3 regions of the Novosphingobium sp. NFX11 genome follow, and region 1 is predicted to be linked to each of the others. Evidence: predicted binding sites of a transcription regulator. Region 1 holds the regulator's gene; each other region holds the start of a gene.
The links. The regulator LexA, encoded in region 1, represses DNA repair genes until DNA is damaged. The targets are predictions, from matches to a motif close to GTTCCNCNCTTGTTCT.
Positions count from the first base shown of each region.

Region 2: a site for LexA is predicted at 1,617-1,632, ahead of KZO24_RS04480 (ATP-dependent helicase). Genes of this name have one in related genera too.
Region 3: a site for LexA is predicted at 4,607-4,622, ahead of recA (recombinase RecA). Genes of this name have one in related genera too.

Region 1 covers NZ_CP080384.1:1,132,782-1,140,485, reverse strand. The annotation lists gene KZO24_RS05785 (anthranilate synthase component II) at 1-400, shown strand, start outside; partial or broken gene trpD (anthranilate phosphoribosyltransferase) at 397-1,388, shown strand; gene trpC (indole-3-glycerol phosphate synthase TrpC) at 1,399-2,190, shown strand; gene moaC (cyclic pyranopterin monophosphate synthase MoaC) at 2,207-2,692, shown strand; gene KZO24_RS05765 (molybdopterin molybdotransferase MoeA) at 2,689-3,891, shown strand; gene lexA (transcriptional repressor LexA) at 4,011-4,703, shown strand; gene KZO24_RS05755 (ComEC/Rec2 family competence protein) at 4,898-6,526, opposite strand; gene KZO24_RS05750 (hypothetical protein) at 6,659-7,012, opposite strand; partial or broken gene gltX (glutamate--tRNA ligase) at 7,148-7,704, shown strand, end outside.
Region 2 covers NZ_CP080384.1:868,703-876,406, forward strand. The annotation lists gene KZO24_RS04480 (ATP-dependent helicase) at 1-1,614, opposite strand, end outside; gene KZO24_RS04485 (hypothetical protein) at 1,732-2,370, shown strand; gene rsmD (16S rRNA (guanine(966)-N(2))-methyltransferase RsmD) at 3,099-3,656, opposite strand; gene KZO24_RS04495 (pseudouridine synthase) at 3,653-4,396, opposite strand; gene KZO24_RS04500 (AmpG family muropeptide MFS transporter) at 5,206-6,516, shown strand; partial or broken gene KZO24_RS04505 (bifunctional folylpolyglutamate synthase/dihydrofolate synthase) at 6,666-7,704, opposite strand, start outside.
Region 3 covers NZ_CP080384.1:783,400-791,103, forward strand. The annotation lists gene KZO24_RS04080 (hypothetical protein) at 1-825, opposite strand, end outside; gene smpB (SsrA-binding protein SmpB) at 1,050-1,532, shown strand; gene KZO24_RS04090 (DUF2062 domain-containing protein) at 1,539-2,126, shown strand; gene KZO24_RS04095 (hybrid sensor histidine kinase/response regulator) at 2,140-4,575, shown strand; gene recA (recombinase RecA) at 4,698-5,768, shown strand; gene alaS (alanine--tRNA ligase) at 6,450-7,704, shown strand, end outside.

The DNA of each region.
Region 1 (7,704 bases):
CGGCGCGGCGGCGGATGCGGGGATGCCGCTCCTCGGCGTGTGCCTCGGCCATCAGTCGATCGGCCAGTATTTCGGCGGCAAGGTCGTGCGCGGTGGCCTGATGCACGGCAAGACCTCGCCGGTCACGCATGACGGCACCGGAGTCTTCGCCGGGCTGCCCTCGCCCTTCACCGCGACGCGCTATCACTCGCTGATCGTCGAGGACATTCCCGAGACGCTGGTGGTGAACGCCCGCTCGGACGACGGCCATGTCATGGGCTTCCGCCATGCGAGCCTGCCGATCCACGGCGTCCAGTTCCATCCGGAAAGCATCGCCACCCAGCACGGCCATGCCATGCTCGCGAACTTCCTGCGCACTTGCGGTATCGAGGCCAAACTGCCGGAACGGCTGAGCGCATGACCCTTCCCGACCCTCTCCACCCGATCGCCGAGGACGAGGCCCAAGCAGCCTTCGCCGCAATCCTCGACGGCGAAATGCCCAGATCCGAAATCGCCGAGTTCCTCGTCGCCTTGTCGGATCGCGGCGAGACCGCCAGCGAAATCGCGGGCGCGGCTCGCGCCATGCGTGAGCGGATGATCCCGGTGAAGGCGCCCGCAGGCGCCATCGACGTCTGCGGCACCGGCGGCGACGGCTTCCACACCCTCAACGTCTCGACCGCCGTTTCTCTGGTGGTCGCGGCTGCGGGCGTCCCCGTCGCCAAGCATGGTAACCGCGCTGCCAGTTCCAAAGCGGGCGCCGCCGATACCCTCGAAGCGATGGGGCTGAACCTCGACCGCGCCGTCGAGACTGCAGAATCCACGCTCGCCGAAATCGGCATCGGCTTCCTGTTCGCCGCGCGCCACCACCCGACGATGGGTCGGCTGATGCCGCTGCGCAAGTCGCTAGGCCGCCGCACGATCTTCAACCTGATGGGGCCGCTGGCGAACCCGGCGCAAGTCTCGCGCCAGCTAGTCGGCATCGCACGCCCGGCCTACGTGCCGATCTACGCCGATGCCCTGCTGCGGCTTGGCACCGAGCACTCGATGGTCATTTCCGGCGACGAGGGCCTCGACGAGTTGAGCCTCGCAGGCGGCAACGAAGTCGCCGAGATCTGCGGCCATGAACTGTCCATGCGGCGCGTCGCCCCCAGGATGCCGGCCTCCCGCTGGCTTCGGTCGACGCCATTCGCGGCGGTGACCCAGCCTACAATGCCCGCGCGCTCAACGATCTGCTGATGGGCGCGCCCGGCGCCTACCGCGACGCCGTTCTACTCAACGCCGCAGGTGCCCTTCTCGTGGCAGGCGAAGTCGATAGCTGGACCGAGGGCGTCGAAGAAGCGGCAGAAACGATCGACAAGGGCTTGGCCAAGGCTCTGCTCGACTGCTGGATCGCGGCAACCCGCGCGTGACGAGGAACTGATGTCCGACAAGCTCATTGAAATCTGCGACACCAAGCGCAAGGAAGTCGCCGCCCGCAAGGCTCTCGCTACCATAGCGGACCTCGATGCGCGCGCCGCCGCGCAGACGCATCCTCGCGGTTTTGAAGCTGCGTTACGCGCCAAGGCGGAAACGGGCTATGCGCTCATCGCGGAAATCAAAAAAGCTTCACCCTCCAAGGGACTGATCAGAAGCGATTTTCGCCCCGCAGAACATGCTGTCGCCTACGAGAGAGGCGGTGCCGCATGCTTGTCCGTGCTGACCGACGCTCCCTATTTTCAGGGACATGAGGATTTCCTCGTCGAGGCCCGTGCCGCCTGTAACCTTCCGATCATCCGCAAGGACTTCATGGTCGATCCATGGCAGGTGGCGGAAGCGCGCGCGATCGGTGCGGATGCCATCCTCATCATCGTCGCTGCGCTGGACGACGTGTTGATGGCGGAAATCAGATCCGCGGCTATCGAGCGCGGTCTCGACTGCCTGGTCGAAGTTCACAATGAACATGAGATGGAACGTGCAAGCCTTTTGAAATCACGTCTTATCGGTGTGAACAATCGTGATCTGCGGCGCTTCGCTACCGACATCGCGACCACTGAGCGACTGGCCCCGCAGGCGCCCGAAGGCACCTTGCTGGTCAGCGAAAGCGGGATAAACGTCCACGCCGACCTGGAGCGCCTGTCATCTTGCGGTGCCCGCACCTTCCTGGTGGGCGAAAGCCTGATGCGCAAAAATGATATAGAAGCGGCGACGCGCGCCCTTCTCACCGGAACGTAATGCCCATGGGGTTGCGATGAACAAGTCCCTCACGCATATCGACGCCAACGGCAACGCCCGCATGGTCGACGTTGGTGCCAAGGCCGAAACACAGCGCACTGCCATAGCTTCCGGTCGGATTTCGATGAGCGAGGACGCCCTCGCCGCCGTTCGCGCTGGAAATGCGCCCAAGGGTGACGTTCTAGGTACTGCGCGGATCGCTGGCATAATGGCGGCGAAGCGCACGGCAGAACTCATTCCGATGTGTCACCCTCTCGCGCTGGATGCCGTAAATCTGGAGTTCTCGTTCGAAGACAACGCGATAAAGGTAATTGCCCGAGCATCCTTGACGGGAAAAACCGGCGTTGAAATCGAAGCAATAACAGCGACTTCCATCGCACTTGTGACAATTTACGACATGGCCAAGGCGCTCGACAAGAGCATGGTCATCAGTGACATCCGCCTTGTAGAAAAGATCGGCGGCAAGTCGGGCCACTGGAAACTGGACGGGTGGGCCGAATGAACAAATCGGCGCCGCTCTCGCTCGAGGACGCACAGGCTCGATTGCTGGCGTTGGCCACACCCCTTCCGATAGAGCGAGTCGATATCGAGGGCGCATACAACCGGTATCTCGCAGAACCGCTATATGCCCGACGCACGCAGCCACCGGCCAACCTGTCTGCGATGGATGGCTATGCAGTGACGGCCGGAGACTTGCAGGGCCCCTGGCGAGTGATCGGAGAGAGCGCCGCCGGACATCCCCATGTCGGCGCCCTCTCCACCGGCGAAGCCGTACGCATTTCAACGGGCGCAATATTGCCGGTCGATGCGGCGGCAGTCATTCTCCAGGAAGACCTTGCTAGAGATGCCGAAATCCTGACGTTGTCGGGTGAAGCACCCGATCCCGCGCACAAGCATATCAGACATCGCGGAATGGATTTCGTCACGGGGACGGAAATCATGCTGCCGGGCGCGCGCATCACTCCGGCGCAAATGGCGTTGGCAATCGCTTCGGGCCATACGCACCTGCCTGTCCATCGCACACCGCGGCTGGCCGTGATCGACAGCGGCGATGAACTCGCTGAAAACCCGGAATGCTGCGCAACCCATCAGATTCCCGCAAGCAACGGCGTCATGCTGGCGGCTATGGCTTCAGCGCTGGGTGTCGATGCGAAGCGGGTCGGACCTGTACCGGATGATATCGACACGATCACGCGCGCTTTCGAGGCATCCGACGACGTCGATCTCATCGTGACAAGCGGCGGCGCTTCTGTCGGCGATCACGACCTCATCCGCCCGGCACTCGAACGCTGGGGCGCGAGCATCGATTTCTGGCGCGTGGCGATCAAGCCCGGCAAACCCATCCTCGTCGCCACGCGCGAACTGACGGGACGGCGACAGATCATACTGGGACTACCCGGAAATCCGGTCTCCAGCTACGTTACGGCCTACCATTTTCTGCTTCCTCTCCTGCGAGCGATGCAGGGTGCCGCGAGGCCATTGCCAATGCGGCTGGCCGCTAGGCTAAGTATGCCGCTGCGCGCCAACGGTCGCCGCCGTGAGTTTCTTCGCGGTTGGTGGGATGGCGAAAGCGTGACCGTCAATGCACTGCAGGACAGCGGCGCCCTGTCCTCTCTGGCCGCAAGCAATGTGCTGGTAGATCGCGCGGCAATGGCCGCGCCGGCGGCTGCAGGAGACGAAGTTCGGATTTTCCTGCTCTAGAATGACGGCATTGCTTGAATTGAGTTCAATTGGTTGCTTGATTGTTCCCCCATTGTTCACTACGAGAACAAGCGGGATCAGGACTTGCCTGGTTCGAAGGTCACGAAAAGGCAGCGACCATGTTGACTCGCAAGCAGCACGAATTGCTCCGGTTCATCCAGGCACGGCTTGAAGAAAGCGGCATCTCTCCCAGCTTTGAGGAGATGAAGGAAGCCCTTGATCTCAAGTCGAAGTCCGGTGTTCACCGACTGATTTCGGCGCTGGAGGAGCGAGGCTTCATTCGCCGCCTTCCCAACCGTGCGCGCGCTTTGGAAGTCTTGCGTCAACCGGATGATACGGGCAGCAAGGCGCCACGTCCATCCGCTGCCAATAGCAATCATGGGGTGCCCCCTCTTCAGGCACCTCGTCCCGCCGTAGAAGCGGCGAATGACGTGATCGAGATTCCACTGCACGGTCGTATCGCGGCAGGCGTTCCGATCGAGGCACTGGAAGGGCAATCGACCCTGCCTGTCCCGGCTGCGCTGCTCGGTTCGGGCGAACACTATGCGCTGGAGGTCTCCGGTGATTCCATGATCGAAGCCGGCATTCTGGATGGCGATTTCGCGCTAGTTAAGCGCACGAATGCTGCCCGGGATGGCGAGATCGTGGTGGCTCTCATCCGTGGCGAAGAAGCCACGTTGAAATACCTGCGACGTGAAGCTGGAATGGTTCGCCTAGATCCTGCAAACGCCGCTTACGAACCGCAGATATATGGCCCGGATGAAGTGGAAGTCCAGGGCAAGCTCGCTGGCCTGCTTCGTCGGTATAATTAAAACTTTTCCAGTCCGATTCACCATCGTTGTGGCAAGTAGCGCGACTTACTCCGGACGGTTTTGATCCGTGCCGGAGTTTCTTGCGATACGCATTGCGGCAATCATATTAGGTCAAATCCGGTATATTAGGCAAAATCCGGCTTCGGATTGGACTATGAAAGTCCTCACGCGCCGGAAGAACCACGCTTAGTTCGCTAGTTGGTGGTTGAAGGTCCATTCTCACGGACATGAAATGGTGAGGAATGCCACCAGCCGTGTGCGCCCTGCGTCTGAGCCACAGTATCGATGCGCCCCTTGCCCAGATAAACGGCCAATCCTCCCGTATTAGCCAAAGATCCACGATCGGCCTTGTACCAGCGCGGGCGGCAGCTACGTGGTAACCAGCGATCTGAGATGACAATGTCGCTGTGCTCACATGCTGCAACAAGCGAACGTTCCGCGACGGAATCGCGTCCACGCGACATCAGCAGGTGCCAGACTTTCCCCGATCGCTCAATCGGCACCTTACAGAAGTCCGGGTTGCACCTTGCGCCTGGCCACTTATCAAGCGTGGCGGGTTCCGCTTCTATCCCCGCGAACTCCATCAGATTGTCCCGGGCATAGCCTCCTTTGCTGTCCCTGAGTAAGAACAACTGATTTCCGCCGTTTTCGACAAGGCCGACATGGCGACCGTCGCCCGATACCAATATATCTGCAGGCGGGGCCATCGCGAGCAAAAGCACACCGATCGCGGCAATGGGAAACCCCGCCCAGCGGATGCGGCCGGTCCATAGACCGAGCCAAAGCCCGCCCGACACAAAAAGCATGAATGCCCAGGCGTCGGTACCCGGCAGCAGGTTGACCGCCCCCGGTCTTGAAGCGAACCAATGTGCCAGTCCGACAAGCACATCCACCGAAACGCCCGCCAGCCACCAGAAAGGCCCTCCCAGCCCGGCGATGTCGAGGATCAATGCGCTAGCCAGCAACGGCATGACGATGAAGGTCGACCACGGGATCGCGACCACATTGGCCAGCGCTCCATATACGCCGGCGCGGTGGAAATGGTACAGGCCGATAGGCATGAGTGCCAGATCGATTACCGCGCCGGTCAAAAGCAATAGAGCGATATGGCGCATTGCTCTTGCGATCATCCCTTCGTCACGCGGCCCAAGGAAATGGCGCACCGGTTCCGATGTGCTGACTGCGATAAGCGCCAGAACCGCTCCGAAGCTCAACTGAAAACTGGGCCCCATTACTGCCTCGGGCCACAGCAGAAGAACGCAGAACGCTGCAACCGCCAGCATGCGCAAGGACAAGGGCTCACGCCCAAGGGCGAGCGCGAACAGCACCAGCAATGCCCCGATGCATGATCTGACTGTAGGGACTTCAGAACCGGACAAAAGGGTGTAAGCTACACCGGCGAGGGCTCCTGCGCCGGCCGCGATTACCGGCAACCTCACCCGGAGCGCCATCCATGAGGAAAGCGCCAGTAATCGGATGGCCACGAGGTACACTGCCCCCACCATCGCGCTGACATGAAGCCCACTTATCGACAACAGATGCGCCAGCCCCGAATCGCGCATGGCCTGATCATCGGCCTCCGAAATATTTCCGCGATCACCGGTGACGAATGCCGCGGCAATACCTGCGCGCTCTTCCCCGATGCGAACGCGAATATGATCCGTTAGCGTCTGACGTATATCCGATAGTGCCCATGCGCCTGCGCTGAATTCCCGGACGACCTTCACGTCTCCCACGACCGATCCGGTAGCGGCAATGCCGGCAAACCAGGCTGTTCGCGCAAAGTTGTATGCGCCCGGAAGCATGGGCGGCGCCGGCGGCATCAGCCGCGCCCTGAATGCTACGAGATCCCCCTACCGATCCCCGCCGCGGAACGCTTGCCGGGAACGTTGAGCCTGACCTTAATGGGCACACCTCTTATCGGATCGCGCATGGCCAGCAGCAGGCGATCGCGATCAAGCGCAGGCTGCGATCTCGATAGCAAGGACCCGCGCGATGAAACTGCCCGCTACAGGCCTTTCGATTGCCGGCTGGCCGACGATTTCCGACCGCACCCAAACCGCAAGGCAGCCCGCGACCGCCAGCAAGGGCAATACCATGATTGCCCGGCTGAAATGCGGATAACTGCTCCGCAAAGGAAAGGACGCATAACAAGTTGCAGAAACTGCAATCAAGCCGCAGCAGAAGCCGATCCACGACAGCACGGAAGATAGCCAAAACCACGCAATTATGCCGCTTGCAAAGGCTACGGTGAGCCATGGAGTCCGTTCGAATCCGGCATTGGAAAGAAATCGCTCGACGACTGCCAAAACCCTCGACAAGAGGCCCTCGGCGGTCCATGGCCCATGCTGCAATGCAGCGGTCCCGGGGCCTCCCGGAGACGGAATTTCACAGATTGCGACCGGGGTTCCCATGGTCGCCAATAGGACAGGAAGGTCGGGTAGATGGCAAGCGGCAGTGCATCGGGCGAAGCGACTGGCAAAAAGGCCGTCGTAACGCGCTTTGCTCCTTCGCCGACCGGTTACCTTCATATCGGTGGCGCTCGTACGGCACTGTTCAACTGGCTGTTCGCGCGCCGTCATGGCGGCAAGTATCTGCTGCGTATCGAGGATACCGATCGCGCCCGTTCGACCGAACCCGCGATCGACGCGATCTTCGACGGCTTGTCCTGGCTGGGCCTCGACGGTGACGAGGCGCCGGTGTTCCAGTTCGCCCGCTCGGACCGTCATGCCGAAGTCGCCGCGCAGCTGATGGAAAACGGCCACGCCTATCGCTGCTACCTGACACAGGAAGAACTCGCCGAGCGCCGCCAGAAGGCGCAGGAAGAACGCCGCCCGTTCCGCATCGACAGCGAATGGCGCGATGCCGATCCCGCGACCTGGCCGGCCGACCGTTCCTGGGTGGTGCGCGTCAAGGCCCCGCGTGAGGGTTCGACGACGATCGAGGATCTCGTGCAGGGCACGGTCACCGTGCAGAACGAGGAAATCGACGACTTCGTCAT
Region 2 (7,704 bases), 260 kb from region 1:
GACGTGTTCGAGGAAGTCGCCGAGGCTGTCGTATTCCTCCATGGCGCGCGCGAGTTCGACGAGGTTTTCCAGCCGCCCGTTGGCCTCGGCGGTCTTCTCCGCCTGCAGCGCATCGGTGTAGCCGCATTCGTCGAGCACGGTGCGCAGCAGGTCGGCGGGGCCTTCGGTGGCTGAGAGATCGCGCCAGCGCGCGAAGTCGCGCATCAGCGCGAGGAAGGTGTTGCGCGCGCGCGCGGGCAGCTCGTCGGTGTCGGCGATCTCGATCGCGGCGTTCGACAGCGGAATGCCGCGATTTCGTGCCAGCCGGTGCAGCGCCTCCAGCGCCTTGGCGCCGAGGCCGCGCTTGGGGGCGTTGTAGATGCGCTCGAACGCGAGGTCGTCGGCGGGCTGCGCGATGACGCGCAAGTATGCCAGCGCATCGCGGATCTCGGCGCGTTCGTAGAAGCGGAAGCCGCCGACGATGCGATACTTCATGCCGATGGAGATGAAGCGGTCCTCGAATTCGCGCGTCTGGTACTGCGCGCGCACGAGGATGGCGATCTGGTCGAGCGGGGCGCCCTGACGCTCCAGCCGCTCGATCTCGTCACCGACGCGGCGGGCTTCCTCCGGCCCGTCCCAGACGCCGACGACCTGCACCTTGTCGCCCGCGTGGCGCTCGGTCCACAGGGTCTTGCCGAGGCGCTGGGTGTTCTCGTCGATCAGGCCGGAGGCGGCGGCAAGGATCTGCGGCGTGGAGCGGTAGTTCTGCTCCAGCTTGATGACCTTGGCGCCGGGGAAGTCCTTCTCGAAGCGCAGGATGTTGGCCACTTCGGCGCCGCGCCAGGAGTAGATCGACTGGTCGTCGTCGCCCACCACGCAGATGTTCTGGCGGCCCTGCGCGATCAGGCGCAGCCACAAGTACTGGACCTGGTTGGTGTCCTGATATTCGTCCACCATGACGTACTTGAAGCGGTTCTGGTACTGCTCCAGCACGTCGCGGTGGGTGCGCAGGATGTTGAGCATGTGCAGAAGCAGGTCGCCGAAATCGCAGGCGTTCACTGCCTTCAGCCGATCCTGATAGAGCTTGTAGAACTTCTGGCCCTTGCCGTTGGCGTAGCTTTCGTTCTCTCCGGCGTCGAGGTCCTGCGGGTTCAGGCCGCGGTTCTTCCAGCGATCGATGCAGCCCGCCAGCTGGCGCGCGGGCCAGCGCTTTTCGTCCAGCCCTTCGGCTTGGATCAGCTGCTTGAGCAGGCGCAGCTGGTCGTCGGTGTCGATGATCGTGAAGTTGCTCTGCAGGCCCACCAGCTCGGCGTGGCGGCGCAGCATCTTGGCGGCGACGGCGTGGAAGGTGCCGAGCCAGGGCATGCCCTCCACCGCCGGGCCGATCAGGTGGCCGACCCGCTCGCGCATCTCCCGCGCCGCCTTATTGGTGAAGGTGACGCACAGGATCTCGCTCGGCCATGCAAGGCGGCTGTGTACGAGATGGGCGAGGCGGCGGGTGAGCGCCGCCGTCTTGCCGGTGCCCGCGCCCGCGAGCATCAGCACGGGGCCTTCGGTGGTCAGCACGGCCTCGCGCTGGGGATCGTTGAGGCCGTCGATCAGCGGATCAGAGGAGGGAGCTTGCAGGTTGTTCACCGTGAACAACTAGGGAACGGCATGGCCCGGTGCAAGCCCGGTTCGTCGCAGCGGAGGAACAATTGCCGGTGCGCTTCGTCGTTCGATCACAACGAAGACATAAACGGAGAGTGAGAAATGCGTAAAGTTCTGCTCGCCGGCTCTGCTGCCCTCAGCCTGTTGGTGGTCCCCGCCGCCATCCATGCCCAGAGCGACCCTGCCGCCCCCGCCACTTCCGAAATGCCCGCCGCGCCGCCATCTGCTCCGGCTCCGGCCATGCAGCCTCCGGCCGCCTCCAGCGCCGCGCCGACGCTCACGCCCGAGCAGCAGGCCACGTACGACAGCTGGAACCCGGCGCAGAAGTCCGACTACGAAAGCTGGCCGAACGACTACAAGGTCTATTACTGGACGCTGAGCATGGATCAGCAGAAGGGCTATTGGGCGCTGACGGCCGACCAGCGCGGCCAGATCTACAAGATGACACCCGAACAGCGGCAGATGGCCTGGAATTCGGTGCTGCAGCAGCTCAAGGGCGAGACGCCTGCGACGCCTCCGGGGCAGGCCAACCCTCCGGGACCGGGCGTGCCGACCGAAGGCGTCCCCGATCCTCAAGCCGCGAACCAGGCCGCGCGCCCGGCGATGCCTGCGGATGAGACCTATCAGGGCGGCCCGTACAAGGGCGCACTGACCCCGCCGCCTGCGACCGCGATGGACAAGGACTATCCGGTCTGCAGCAAGACGGTGACCGATGCCTGCCGCAATCGCGGCGGGAAGTAGGACGTGTAAATTCCTTCCTGGGACAAGCTCGGGGAGGGACACACTCACATCTCGTCATTGCTTCGCTGCGCTCGCAATGACGAGATGTGAGGATAGTATCTTTACCACTACCTTTGCTTTGCCATCCCTCATGTCGTCATCCCCGCGAAGGCGGGGACCCAGCTGATGCCGGTGCAACACGAGCCGTTAGGAGATGGGTTCCCGCCTTCGCGGGAATGACGGGTTTTGCATGCACATACCAGGGTTGTGCTTTGATCTAACGGAGTATGCTGCGGACACGCGGAAACGCCCGCTGGCGAGTGCAGGCCATTACGCCGGGGAAATCAACGCGAAGACCGGTAACATCGGGTCGGCGTCGGGAGCGTCCTCACCGGGACGCGGGGTTTTGTTTTCCGTGAAGCTCTGGCGAGCGGCCGGGTAACTCACGGTGCAGCCCGGCTCGACCTGTATTCCATCGGAAAGTCCCATGTGGCCGTCGTTAGGGTTCGCATCGTTATCGGCCGAAGGCTATCCGGGATGGCCGTCCCATGTCCTGCCGTGTGTCGCAGGAACGTATGGACGGCGTTTCCGGTAGCGCAGAGACAGTCCGGGTCTTCGAACGGACTCGTGGTTTGCGTAGCTACGGCTGAAACCGCATCCCGGCCCACGACGCCGACCCGATACACCGAAAGTGGCTTGTACATCACCGCTGCGGATGCTGGGACATATAGCCTATTTGGTTATAAATGTCAAGATGTACGGCGCAGGAGGTGCAGCCTGGCCTTGCCGACATCACGCGTGACGTCGGCTTCGAAGCCCTTGATGGCCACGCTTTCACCCTTGCCGGTTTCGAGGCTCACCCAGGTGCCTTCGCCGATCCAGCCGAGGCGAGCCAGCTTGTCCACCGCCACCTGACCCGCGCCGGTATCGTAAGGCGGGTCGAGCAGCACGAGGTCGAGCGGCTCCTTTGCGGTCCCCAGCGACATCACCGAGGAGGCGCGCACGTCGCTGCGCGGCTGCGCCTGCAGGTTGGCGATGTTCTTGCGAATCGCCCGGATCGCGCCTGCATCCTGATCGACGAACAGGCAGTGCGCCGCCCCGCGCGACAGGGCTTCCAGCCCCAGCGCGCCCGAGCCCGCGAACAGGTCCGCCACCTTCAGCCCCTCGAAATCGCCGAGGCGGCTGACCAGCATCGAGAACAGCGTCTCGCGCGTGCGGTCGGCGGTGGGGCGGGTAGTGTCACCCTCGGGCGCAGCCAGCTTGCGGCCGCGCCATTCGCCCGCGATAATCCGCAGGTTTCCGCTCATGCCTGCGTTCTCGTGGGATTCTGGCTCGGCAGGCTCTTGCGGAAGTTCTCGAGGTCGCGCTGCGAGACTTCACCGGCCATGCCCTTGGGCATGTCGCCGAGGCGGAACGGGCCGTAGGCGGTGCGCAGCAGGCGGCTGACCTGCAGGCCGAGCGCTTCGAGCACGCGGCGCACTTCGCGGTTCTTGCCTTCGGTCAGGGTCATCTCGATCCACTGGTTGCGCCCGGTGCGGCGCTCCATGTTGGCGTCGATCTTGCCGTAGATCACGCCATCGACCTCGATGCCTTCCATCAGCTGTTCGAGCTGTTCCTGCGTGATGTCACCAAAAGTACGCGCGCGGTAGGTGCGCGGCACGCCGGTGGCGGGCAGTTCGAGCTGGCGCTTGAACTCGCCGTCGTTGGTCAGCAGCAGCAGGCCCTCGGTGTTGAGATCGAGGCGGCCGATCGGCATCACGCGGCCGGTGCCTTCGGGCAGGGCGTTGCGCAGCGCGGTGTAGATCGTCGGGCGGCCCGCCGGATCGCGCTCGGCGGTGATGAGGCCCGAGGGCTTGTGGAACAGGAACAGGCGGGTGCCTTCGGCTTCCGCGATCGGATTGCCGTCCACCGCGACGCCGCGCAGGGAGGTGAGCACCGTAGAGGGCGTCTCGATCACTACGTCGTCCAGCGTGACGCGGCCTTCGATGATCAGGCGCTCGACCTCGCGGCGGCTGGCGACGCCGGCGCGGGCGAGCAGTTTGGCCACGCGCTCGCCTTCGCGGGCGGGCAGCGAGGGGTCCTTGGGCGTCGGCGCGGCAGCGCGCGGGCGGCGCCGGGCTTGAGGTTGGGGCGGGGGCCGGTCGGGCGGGCAGGGCGTGGGCCGCGATCCGAGCCGAATGCGCGATCGTCGCGGCGCGGACGATAGCCGCGTTCGCCGTCGCGGGAATCGGAGCGGGCGCCATCACGTGCAGGTCCGCTGCGATAGGTCGCATCGCGCGATCCGCCGCCTTGCGCACGCTCTGAACGCGGCGCGCCGTCGCGCCCCGGACCACTGCGGTAGGAACCGCCACGCGGGGTATCCTCACGCGGACGATCGCTACGCGGGGCGCCGGTACGGGCGCCATCGCGGGCAGCGGCATCGCGCGGACCAGCATCGCGGGAGGCGCCGTCACGCCCACCGTCTCTGGAGCCACGGCGCGGGAATTCATTGCGGAAGTCCTCGCGGCTGCCGATACGGGGGCTTCGCGGCGTCCGCGTCCGCCGCGCGGAGCATCGCCACGGGGCGCGTCAGGACCGTCATCGCGGCCGGTGCGGCCACGTGCACTGCCACTTCCGGCGTTGTAGCGGGGGCCGCCATCACGCGATGCACCGCCCCGCGAAGAGCCGCCACGCGGAGCTCCACCGAACGAGGAACCGGAATCGCGACCACGGCCGGAGCCGCCTGATCTGCCGCCTGAAGACTTGCTGGGAGGTTTGGACATTCGTGGCCCATACCTGTTGATCGCCGCTTCATCCAGCCTTCCCTTACGGATCGCCGCCGCTAAGTTGGCGGCAACCGCAAATGAGGAGACCGGCGTGGACGCCGATACCATCGCAGAGCGTCGCAGCGTCGGGGATCTGATCAAGCCCTATTTCGAGCGGGAGTCGCTCGCCTCGTTCATGCTCGGCCTGTCCTCGGGCTTTCCTTATGCGATGATCGGCGCGACGCTGACCACGCGTCTGGCGCAGGACGGGATCGACAAGAAGACCGTCACCGCCTTCACGCTGGCGTTCCTGGTCTACAATCTCAAGGTGTTCTGGGCCTGGATCGTCGACGGCGTGCACCTGCCGGTGCTGCACCGCATGGGGCAGCGCGTATCGTGGATGCTGGTCTGCGGGCTTGCCGTGATTGCGGCGGTTCTGAATCTCGCGCTGGTCGATCCGGCGGCGGACATCGGCGCGACCGTGCTCGCCGCCGTGCTGGTGGGCGTGGCGGGCGCCAGCTTCGACATCGTCATCGACGCCTACCGCATCGAGACGCTCAAGCCCTACCAGCTCGGCACCGGGTCGGGCATGAGCCAGTACGGCTGGCGCATCGGCTCGGCGGGGGCGGGCGCGCTCGCGCTGGTGCTTTCGGCGCGCTACGGCTGGGGCGTGGGCTATGCGGCATGCGCCGTCTTCGCGCTGCCCGCGATGCTCACCGCGCTGGTGCTGGGCGAGCCGGAGCGCCGCAAGGTGGTGGTCGAGAAGAAGGGGCTGGCCGAAGTCTGGTCCTCCATCGCCGGGCCGTTCGGGGAGTTCTTCCGCCGCAACGGCGCGTTCCTAGTGCTGCTGTTCATCCTCGTCCACAAGATCGGCGACACGCTAGCGAACCTGACCTTCCGCCTGCTGTTCGACGACCTCGGCTTCAGCAACGACGAGATCGCGATCTACGACATCGGCCTGGGCTTCTGGGCCTACATGATCGGCGTGTTCATCGGCGGCGTCGCTTATGCGCGCATGGGCCTCAAGCGCTCGGTGATGCTCTCGCTGGTGCTGATGGGTGTGTCGAACCTCAGCTTCGCGGCGCTGGCTGCGGCCGGGCACAGCAACTGGGGCATGGCTGGCGCCATCGGCTTCGAGAACATCGCGTCGGGCTACGGCGGCGTGGTGGTGATCGCCTATTTCTCGGCGCTGTGCGACTTGCGCTACACGGCGGCGCAGTATGCGCTGATCTCGGCCGGAGCGAGCGTCGTCGGGCGGCTCGCCACCGGCACGACGGCGGGCGCGCTGATCGAGGCCATGGGCTACGTGAACTTCTACTTGCTCACCACGGTGGCGTCGCTGCCCGGCATCGCGCTGTTTTGGTGGCTGAGCCGGACAGGGCTCGTCGATCAGGCGCTGGGGTCTGCGGGTGAGGTGGAGTAGAGGGAAAGCAGCATAACGTCGTCCCGGACTTGATCCGGGACCGCTGGCCGTGAACGACCCACCTCGCTTCGGGCGCCTTGCCGACGACCTATTCCTAAAGACAGCCAGCGGTCCCGGATCAAGCCCGGGACGACGAACTGATCAACTCTTCAGTCCGGCACTTCGCCGTTGTCCCGCAGCACCGCGCCCGCAAGGTAGAGCGAACCCGCGATCAGCACGGCGCGTGGGGCCAGCTTTTCGAGATCGCGCAGCGCCGTCGCCACATCCGGCGCGGAGGACGTCGGCAGCGACCAGCCTGCGAACGCCTCGGGCGGGTGGCAGTCATGCCCCGGCACCGGCACCAGCGTCACGCTTTCGACGAGGCGGTGGAGCGGATCGAGCAGCGCGGCGGGGTCCTTGCCCGCGATCATGCCGAGGATCAGATGCGGCGCCTGCCCCGCTCGCGCAGGAATGCTTCCAGTGCCAGCCCGGCGTCGCGGTTGTGCCCGCCGTCGAGCCAGACCGGCGTGCCGGGGACGAGCGCCGTCAGCGGCCCGTCGCCCAGCAGTTGCATCCGCGCGGGCCAGCGCGCGGCGCGGATGCCCTCGGCGAAGGCGTGAGGATCGATCTTCAGCACGTCCTGCGCGCGCAGCATGGCGACGGCGAGGGCGGCGTTGTCCGCCTGGTGCGCGCCGGGCATCTCGGGCAGGGGAGCGTCAAGGCGCCGTGGCGGTCCTCGAACCAGATGGCGTCGCGGGTGACCTGCGCCTTCCACTCGGCGTCGCGCGACTGCAGCGGTACGTCCTCGGAAGCGGCGAGGGATTGCAGGAACGCGGCGACTTCGTGCGGGTAGTTCTGCGTCACCAGCGGCACGTGCGGACGGCGGATGCCCGCCTTCTCGAAGGCGATGCGGGTGAGCGGCTCGGCGGGCGTGCCGTCCTCGGGGGCGAGGAGGAAGCGTTCGTGGTCGATCCCCAGCGTCGCCATGCCGCAGACCAGCGGCGCGGGCAGTACGTTGGTGGCGTCGAACCGGCCGCCGAGACCGACCTCGATCACGCAGACATCCGCCGGATGGCGCGCGAAAGCGAGGAAGCTGGCGGCGATCGTCGTTTCGAAGAAGCTGACTTCGAGATCGTGCGCCGCGTCCAGGACTTCGGCCAGCAGGGCGGCGAGTTCGTCGTCGCCGACCAGTTCGCCCGCGATGCGGAT
Region 3 (7,704 bases), 350 kb from region 1:
GAACCAGCGCTGGACGCCGTCCTTGTCCTCGATCTGGTAGATCACGCTCGCCCCGCCGCGCCCGAAGGCGACAAGGCTGACGTCGCCGGTCGGGTCGACGCCGCGCACCAGTTCCTTTCCGCGCAGCGTGTCGATCGTCCACAGGCCGCTTTCCTCCGCGATGTCGAGCGTGACCGAGACCGTGCCCGAGGCATCGACGAGCCAGTCGCGATAATGGTTTTCCGAGGCTGGAGGAGCGACCACGCGCGGTTTGTTGGTGGCGATGTCGACGGCGTAGAGCGTCGTGCGCCCGTGCTTCCAACTCGGCTCGCCACGGGTGGTGGTGTCGAGTGCGATGCCGCCGAAGAAACCTACCGTGCGCCCGCCGATGGTGCGCAGGCCATAGCGGCCGCGCGTGGCATTCACGATCGCGCGGTTCTTGCCGAAGACCAGCCCGGTCTCGTTCCCCGCCTTGAGCGGGATCAGCACGGTGCCGTTCATCTCCACCTTGTCGGCGGTGAAGCCGAACAGCGGCACGGTGGCGCTGTTGGTGAGGAGCACGGTGTCGGCATCGGCCCAGTCGATCCGTCGTATCTTGTTGGTGCCGCTGGCGGCGTTGAAGCGAACCTTGCCGTCCCGGGTGACCACCAGGATCCGGCGCTCGCCCTGGGACTGGGCGACGCTGGCGATGGAACCGCCGTCAGGCGAGAGGGCGGCATCCTCCACGCGCGGCAGTTCTCCATAGGCATCGAGCGGTGGCGGTTCGACCGTCGCCGCCGAAGCTGCCGGCAGCACTTGCAGGAAGAGAAGGGCGGTCGGAACGGCCGCCCGCAGGACTGTGCGCATATGAGAAATTCCCCGAATTTGTACGCGATATTCCCGCAATTCCGGGCGTTTGCAACGCAAGGTTGATCCGGAAGGCGATGACAATCCGTTAACACCGCCGTTCATTCGCGGGCGCGGCTGTCCATCCGGTTCGGCCGCTTCGTGGCGCGTGGAGGATTTCTCGCGCTGAACCGGATCAAAGGGGCGTTTTCTTTTCGCCGTCTTGTCCCTACATGCGGCTGATCATGGCACGCCCTCAAAACTCCGTATTCGACAAGTTCAAGACCGTTGCGGAAAACCGCAAGGCACGGTTCGACTATTATATCGAGGACAAGTTCGAGGCCGGCATCGCGCTCACCGGCACCGAAGTGAAGTCGCTCCGTTTCGGCGAGGGTTCGATCGCCGAATCCTTCGCCGAGATTCGCGGCGGCGAATGCTGGCTGGTCAACGCCAACGTGCCTGAATTCAGCCACGGCAACCGCTTCAACCACACGCCCAAGCGCCCCCGCAAGCTGCTGCTGCATGAACGGGAAATCTCCCGTCTGCAGGGCGCTGTGGAGCGCAAGGGCATGACGCTCGTGCCGCTGTCGATCTACTTCAACAGCCGGGGCCGCGCGAAAGTCGAACTGGCGCTCGCCAAGGGCAAGAACGCCGCCGACAAGCGCCAGACGATCAAGGACCGCGACTGGAAGCGCGACCAGGCCCGCATCATGCGCGACCACGGCTGAGCCGGGATGAGCGCAATCCTCCACCGCATGTCCGTGTGGCTGCACCGGCAGATGCCCACTCACGCCCAGCTTGAGGGGAATCGCTTCACCGCGCCTTTCGCAAGGCGGCAGGAACTGTTCCGCTTCACCCGCCGCTCGGTCCCGCGCGGCATGGCGGTGGGCATGTTCATCGGCATCTTCGCGCTGATTCCGGGCGTACAGATCGTCGGCGCGGCGCTGATGTGCGTGCCGTTTCGCGGCAACATCCCGCTCGCGGCGGCGGTGACCTTCATCTCCAATCCGTTCACGACGCTGCTGATCATCCTCCCGCTCGCGGTTTCGATCGGCAATAGCTTCGGTTACCATGCCGACATCGCCACGGTGAACGCGATGGTGCGTGAAGGCGCGGGTTTCCAGCAGTGGTGGCACTGGCTGCTTTCCGATACCGCGCCCGCCGTGGTGATCGGACTGTTCATCCAGTCGGTCATCGCCGCTTTCGTCAGCTATTTCCTGACCTTGTGGTTCTGGCGCTGGTGGATCGGCCACAAGCACCGCGCCCGCCGCCTGCGGCCGAAACGGGATCGCATTGAAGCCCCCACGGAAACCCCCGCATGAATGAAGTCTCTGCATGAACTCTGGCATACAGCGCCCCGGACTGCGCACTGACGTCCTCGTCGTCGTCGGAGCCCTGCTTCTGAGCGCCGTGCTGATCTGGATCGTCTCGGGCGACGTGCTGCTGATGGCGACGTTCCTCGCCGCGATCCTCGTGTTCGGTGCAGGCGCATGGGCGCTTGCCCGTCGCCGCGCGCCCGCCGCCGAGGTCGAGTTCGCCCAGCCCGACTGGTCGGTCACCGTCGCCGGGATCGAGCGCGCCGACATGGCGATTGCCGTCACCGACCGTGCCGGGCGCCTGACTTGCGCCAATTCCTGTTTCGAAAACTGGTTCGGCCCCGCTGCCGCGCCGCCCAGCCTGCCGGTTCTGCCGATCTCGCTCGAACGCCTCGCCGAAGCCACTCGTCGCGCCTGGCGCGACGGTCACGGCACGGCCGAGATTGCCAACGAGGACGGCGTCCACTGGCGCGCAGACGTGCGCCGCACCGGCAGGGGCGACGATTTCCTCGTCTGGCGCATCGGCGCCATCGGCTCCAGCGACCCGGTCGGCGAACTCGTCGCGCAGCTTGATGGCAAGCTGGGACGCGGCCTTTCCAAGGCGGGCATCGCCGCCGCGCTGGTCGATCCCGACGGCACCATCCGCGCCGCGAGCGCCGGTTTCGCCCTGCGCGCCACCGGTGATGCCCATGCCGACATGACCGGCGCCGACTTCGTCGCGCTGCTCGGGCAGGAGGAGGGCGAGCGGATCGGCTGGGCGCGCGATGGCGGGCGCGGCGGCGCGCTGGTACTCTATCACGTCCCCGTCACCGACCCTGACCGTACCGACGAGGCCGACCCCAACACGACCCCGTCGCTGATGCTCGTGGTCGAGGCCTCGCAGGGCATCGGCACCGGAGGCGGCGGCACCGGCTCCGCGCCGCATCTGGAGGCACTTCTCAGCCAGCTCCCGCTTGGCCTCGCCATGGCCGACCGCGACGGACGCCTCCTCTTCGCCAACCCGGCCTTCATGCGCGCGGCCGGCCACGAAGGGCAGGAGCCGCCGACCTACCCGACCGACCTCGTCGTCAAGGATGACAAGCGCGCGCTGTCCGAAGCGATCCGTCGCTTCGCGCAAGGCCCGGCTGCGGCGGGAGACCTCGCGATCCGCCTGACCAGTCAGCCGGATGATCCCGTCTCGCTCAGCCTCGCGGGCGTGCGCGGCCTTGGCGATGCCGCTGTGTTGCTCGGGCTTACCGATACCTCTGAGGAAATGCGCCTCAAGCGTCAGGTCGCACAGGCCACCAAGATGCAGGCGGTGGGCCAGCTTGCGGGCGGCGTCGCGCACGATTTCAACAATGTGCTCACCGCCATTCTCGGCACCTGCGACCTCATGCTGATGCGCCATACGCCGGGCGATTCGGACTATGACGACATCCAGCAGATCCGCGCCAACTCCAACCGCGCCGCCTCGCTGACCCGCCAGTTGCTCGCCTTCTCGCGCCAGCAGACCCTGCGGCCCGAGGTGATCCAGGTGCCCGACGTCGTCGCCGACGTCTCGCAGATGCTGCGCCGCCTGATCGGCGAGAAAATCCAGCTTGCCGTCACCCACGACCGCGATCTCGGCCCCGTCCGTGCCGACCCGACGCAGCTTGAGCAGGTCATCGTCAACTTGTGCGTCAACGCCCGCGACGCCATGCAATCGCGCGGCGACGGCGCGGGCAAGCTGACCCTCGCCACTCGCCGCATCACCACCACCGATGTGCGCGCGATGCGCTCGGAAATCATCCCGGCGGGCGAGTACACCGCCCTCATCGTTGAGGACACCGGCGGTGGCATCCCGCCCGAAATCCTCGGCAAGATCTTCGAGCCGTTCTTCACCACCAAGGAGCAGGGCAAGGGCACCGGCCTCGGCCTCTCGACGGTCTACGGCATCGTCAAGCAGTCGGGCGGCTTCATCTTCGCCGAGACCGACGTGGGCCAAAACGGCAAAGGCGGCGGCACGCGCTTCACCGTCTATCTTCCCGTCCACCACGCGACCCCCGGCAGCCTCCCTGAAAAGGCGATCGTCGCCCCCACCCCGCCGCCGACGCAGTGGGCGGGCGGCGGTTCGATCCTGCTGGTCGAGGACGAAGACCCGGTGCGCATCGTCGCCGAACGCGCGCTCACCCGGCAGGGCTACCAGGTCACCTGCGCGCGCGACGGTGAAGAGGGCCTCGAACTGGTGGAGGAGGGCGGCCAGTTCGACCTCGTCGTCTCCGACGTCGTCATGCCCACGCTCGACGGTCCGGCCATGGCGCGCGAGATTCGCCGCTTCGCGCCCGACCTGCCGGTGCTGTTCATGTCGGGCTATGCGGAGGAGCAGCTGCGCAAGCAGATCGGCATCCCCAACGCCTGGTTCATGCCCAAGCCGTTCTCGGTCCAGCAGCTCTCCGAAAAAGTCGGGGAAGTTCTGGCGCAGACCGTCAAGGGCTGATTCCCGCGTTAAAAAACGGAAATCTGCCGAAGTTCCTGTCTTGTTCTGGTGGAACGAAGCGAGTACAGGTCGCTTCGTGACGTTGACCTTTCCGGTCAGCTAGGTAGCAGGAGGTAAGTAATATGGCCGCTCAGCTCAAGCTGATCCAGGAAGGCAAGGAAAAGGACTCCATGGACCGTCAGAAGGCGCTCGAAGCCGCGCTCGCACAGATCGACAAGGCGTTCGGCAAGGGCTCCGCGATGAAGCTGGGCTCGAAGGAGACCATGCAAGTCGAAGCGATCTCCACCGGTTCGCTCGGTCTGGATATCGCACTCGGCGTCGGCGGCCTGCCGCGCGGCCGCGTGATCGAGATCTACGGTCCGGAAAGCTCGGGCAAGACCACGCTCGCGCTGCACTGCATCGCCGAAGCGCAGAAGACCGGCGGCACCGCCGCCTTCATCGACGCCGAACACGCGCTCGACCCGGTCTATGCCAAGAAGCTGGGCGTCAACATCGACGAACTGATCGTCTCGCAGCCCGACACCGGTGAGCAGGCGCTGGAAATCGTCGACACGCTGGTGCGCTCGAACGCGATCGACGTGCTGGTGGTCGACTCGGTCGCCGCCCTCGTCCCCCGCGCCGAAATCGAAGGCGAGATGGGCGACAGCCACGTCGGTCTGCAGGCCCGCCTGATGAGCCAGTCGCTGCGCAAGCTGACCGGTTCGATCAGCCGCTCGCGCTGCATGGTGATCTTCATCAACCAGCTGCGCATGAAGATCGGCGTCATGTACGGCAACCCGGAGACGACCACGGGCGGCAACGCGCTCAAGTTCTATGCCTCGGTCCGCCTCGACATCCGCCGCACGGGCGCGATCAAGGACCGCGATGAAGTCGTCGGCAACGCCACCCGCGTCAAGATCGTCAAGAACAAGGTCGCCCCGCCGTTCAAGCAGGTCGAATTCGACATCATGTACGGCGAAGGCGTCTCCAAGATCGGCGAAATCCTCGACCTCGGCGTCAAGGCCGGCCTCGTCGAGAAGTCGGGCGCATGGTTCAGCTACGATTCGATCCGCATCGGGCAGGGGCGTGAGAACGCCAAGACCTACCTCAAGACCAACCCCGAAGTCTGCGATCGTCTCGAGAAGGCGATCCGCACCAAGACCGACGGTCTGGCGGAGGAAATGATGGTCGGACCTTCCGAGGACGACGCCTGATCCGACAAGGAACCCCGGCAGGAATGTCGGGGTTTTTTGTTTCGGGAAGAGATTGAAGTATGAATGCGAGGGTTAACACCCTCGCGCTCCCGGGACTGTCGGCCTCGCGTCTTGCAGCGGCGTTGGGCTGTCGGGCAAAGTCCTCGTCATTGCGAGCGCAGCGAAGCAATCCATGGCGGTTTACGCTGCCCTGGATTGCTTCGCTGCGCTCGCAATGACGAGCGATGGAAGAAATCAGAGGTGGGACAGGGCCAGGATGGTACCGGCTACTGTCACGGCGGCGCCGATGCTCAGTTGGATGGGATTGGTCAGGCGCCGCAAGGGCAGGGCGAGGGATTGTTCGATCTTGGACATCCTCTGAATATACGACTGAAGCGCTTGCAGTGCTCACGCAGAGAATCGTTCACAGTCATGCGCTTTCCGCGGCGAAGCCGTCTTCCATGTCGAAATAGCCCGCGGCACCGTGATCCACGAAGGCAATGCGTACCCAAGACTGCTGCACGCGCGGCGACGACAGGTAATGGGGGTGCAGGGGGCTATGCTCCCCTGCGTCTTCTTCCCTTCTTCCGTAACCCGCCCGCCACTATGGTGCAAAAACCGGCGTATCATCGCAATTCCCGACCAGTCTGACCGCAGACTCCCGCTTGCCGCCGCGCGCGGTGTCCATTATCGGCGCAAATCATGCAGACTACGAACGACATCCGCCGGTCCTTCCTCGACTACTTCGCCAGCAATGGTCATGAGGCCGTGCAGTCCGCGCCGCTCGTTCCTTACAACGACCCGACGCTGATGTTCGTCAATGCGGGCATGGTGCCGTTCAAGAACGTGTTCACCGGCCTGGAAACCCGCGCCACGCCGCGCGCCACGTCCTCGCAGAAGTGCGTTCGCGCGGGCGGTAAGCACAACGATCTCGATAACGTCGGCTACACCGCGCGCCATCACACGTTCTTCGAGATGCTCGGCAATTTCTCGTTCGGCGATTACTTCAAGGAGCAGGCGATCACCCATGCGTGGACGCTGCTGACGAAGGAGTGGGGCCTGCCGGTCGAGAAGCTGCTGGTCACCGTCTATCATACCGACGACGAAGCCTTCGACTTGTGGAAGAAGATCGCCGGTCTGCCCGAGCAGAAGATCATCCGCATCCCCACGAAGGACAACTTCTGGGCGATGGGTGATGAAGGCCCGTGCGGTCCGTGCTCGGAAATCTTCTTCGATCATGGCGACCACATCTGGGGCGGCCCTCCGGGATCGCCGGAAGAGGACGGCGACCGCTTCATCGAGATCTGGAACCTCGTGTTCATGCAGTTCGAGCAGTCGGCGGGCGAGATCGTCGGCAACCTGCCCAAGCCCTCGATCGACACCGGCATGGGTCTGGAGCGCATCTCCGCCGTCATGCAGGGCGTGCACGACAACTACGACATCGACACCTTCAAGGCGCTGATCGCCGCGTCGGAAAGCCTGACCGGCGTTGCCGCCGAGGGTGACAGCCGCGCCAGCCACCGCGTGATCGCCGATCACCTGCGCTCGACCAGCTTCCTGCTGGCCGATGGCGTGCTGCCTTCGAACGAGGGTCGCGGCTATGTCCTGCGCCGCATCATGCGCCGCGCCATGCGCCATGCGCACCTGCTGGGCGCGCACGATCCGTTGATGCACCGTCTAGTGCCCGCGCTAGTCGCTGAGATGGGCCAGGCCTATCCCGAACTCGGCCGGGCTCAGCCGCTGATCGAAGAGACGCTGGAGCGCGAGGAAGTACAGTTCCGCCGCACCCTGTCGAACGGCATCAAGCTGCTCGACGAGGCGACCACCGGCATGGGCGAGGGCGGCGAACTTCCGGGCGAAACCGCGTTCAAGCTCTACGACACTTTCGGCTTCCCCTATGACCTGACCGAAGACGCCCTGCGTTCGCGCGGCATCGCGGTCGACAAGGCGGGCTTCG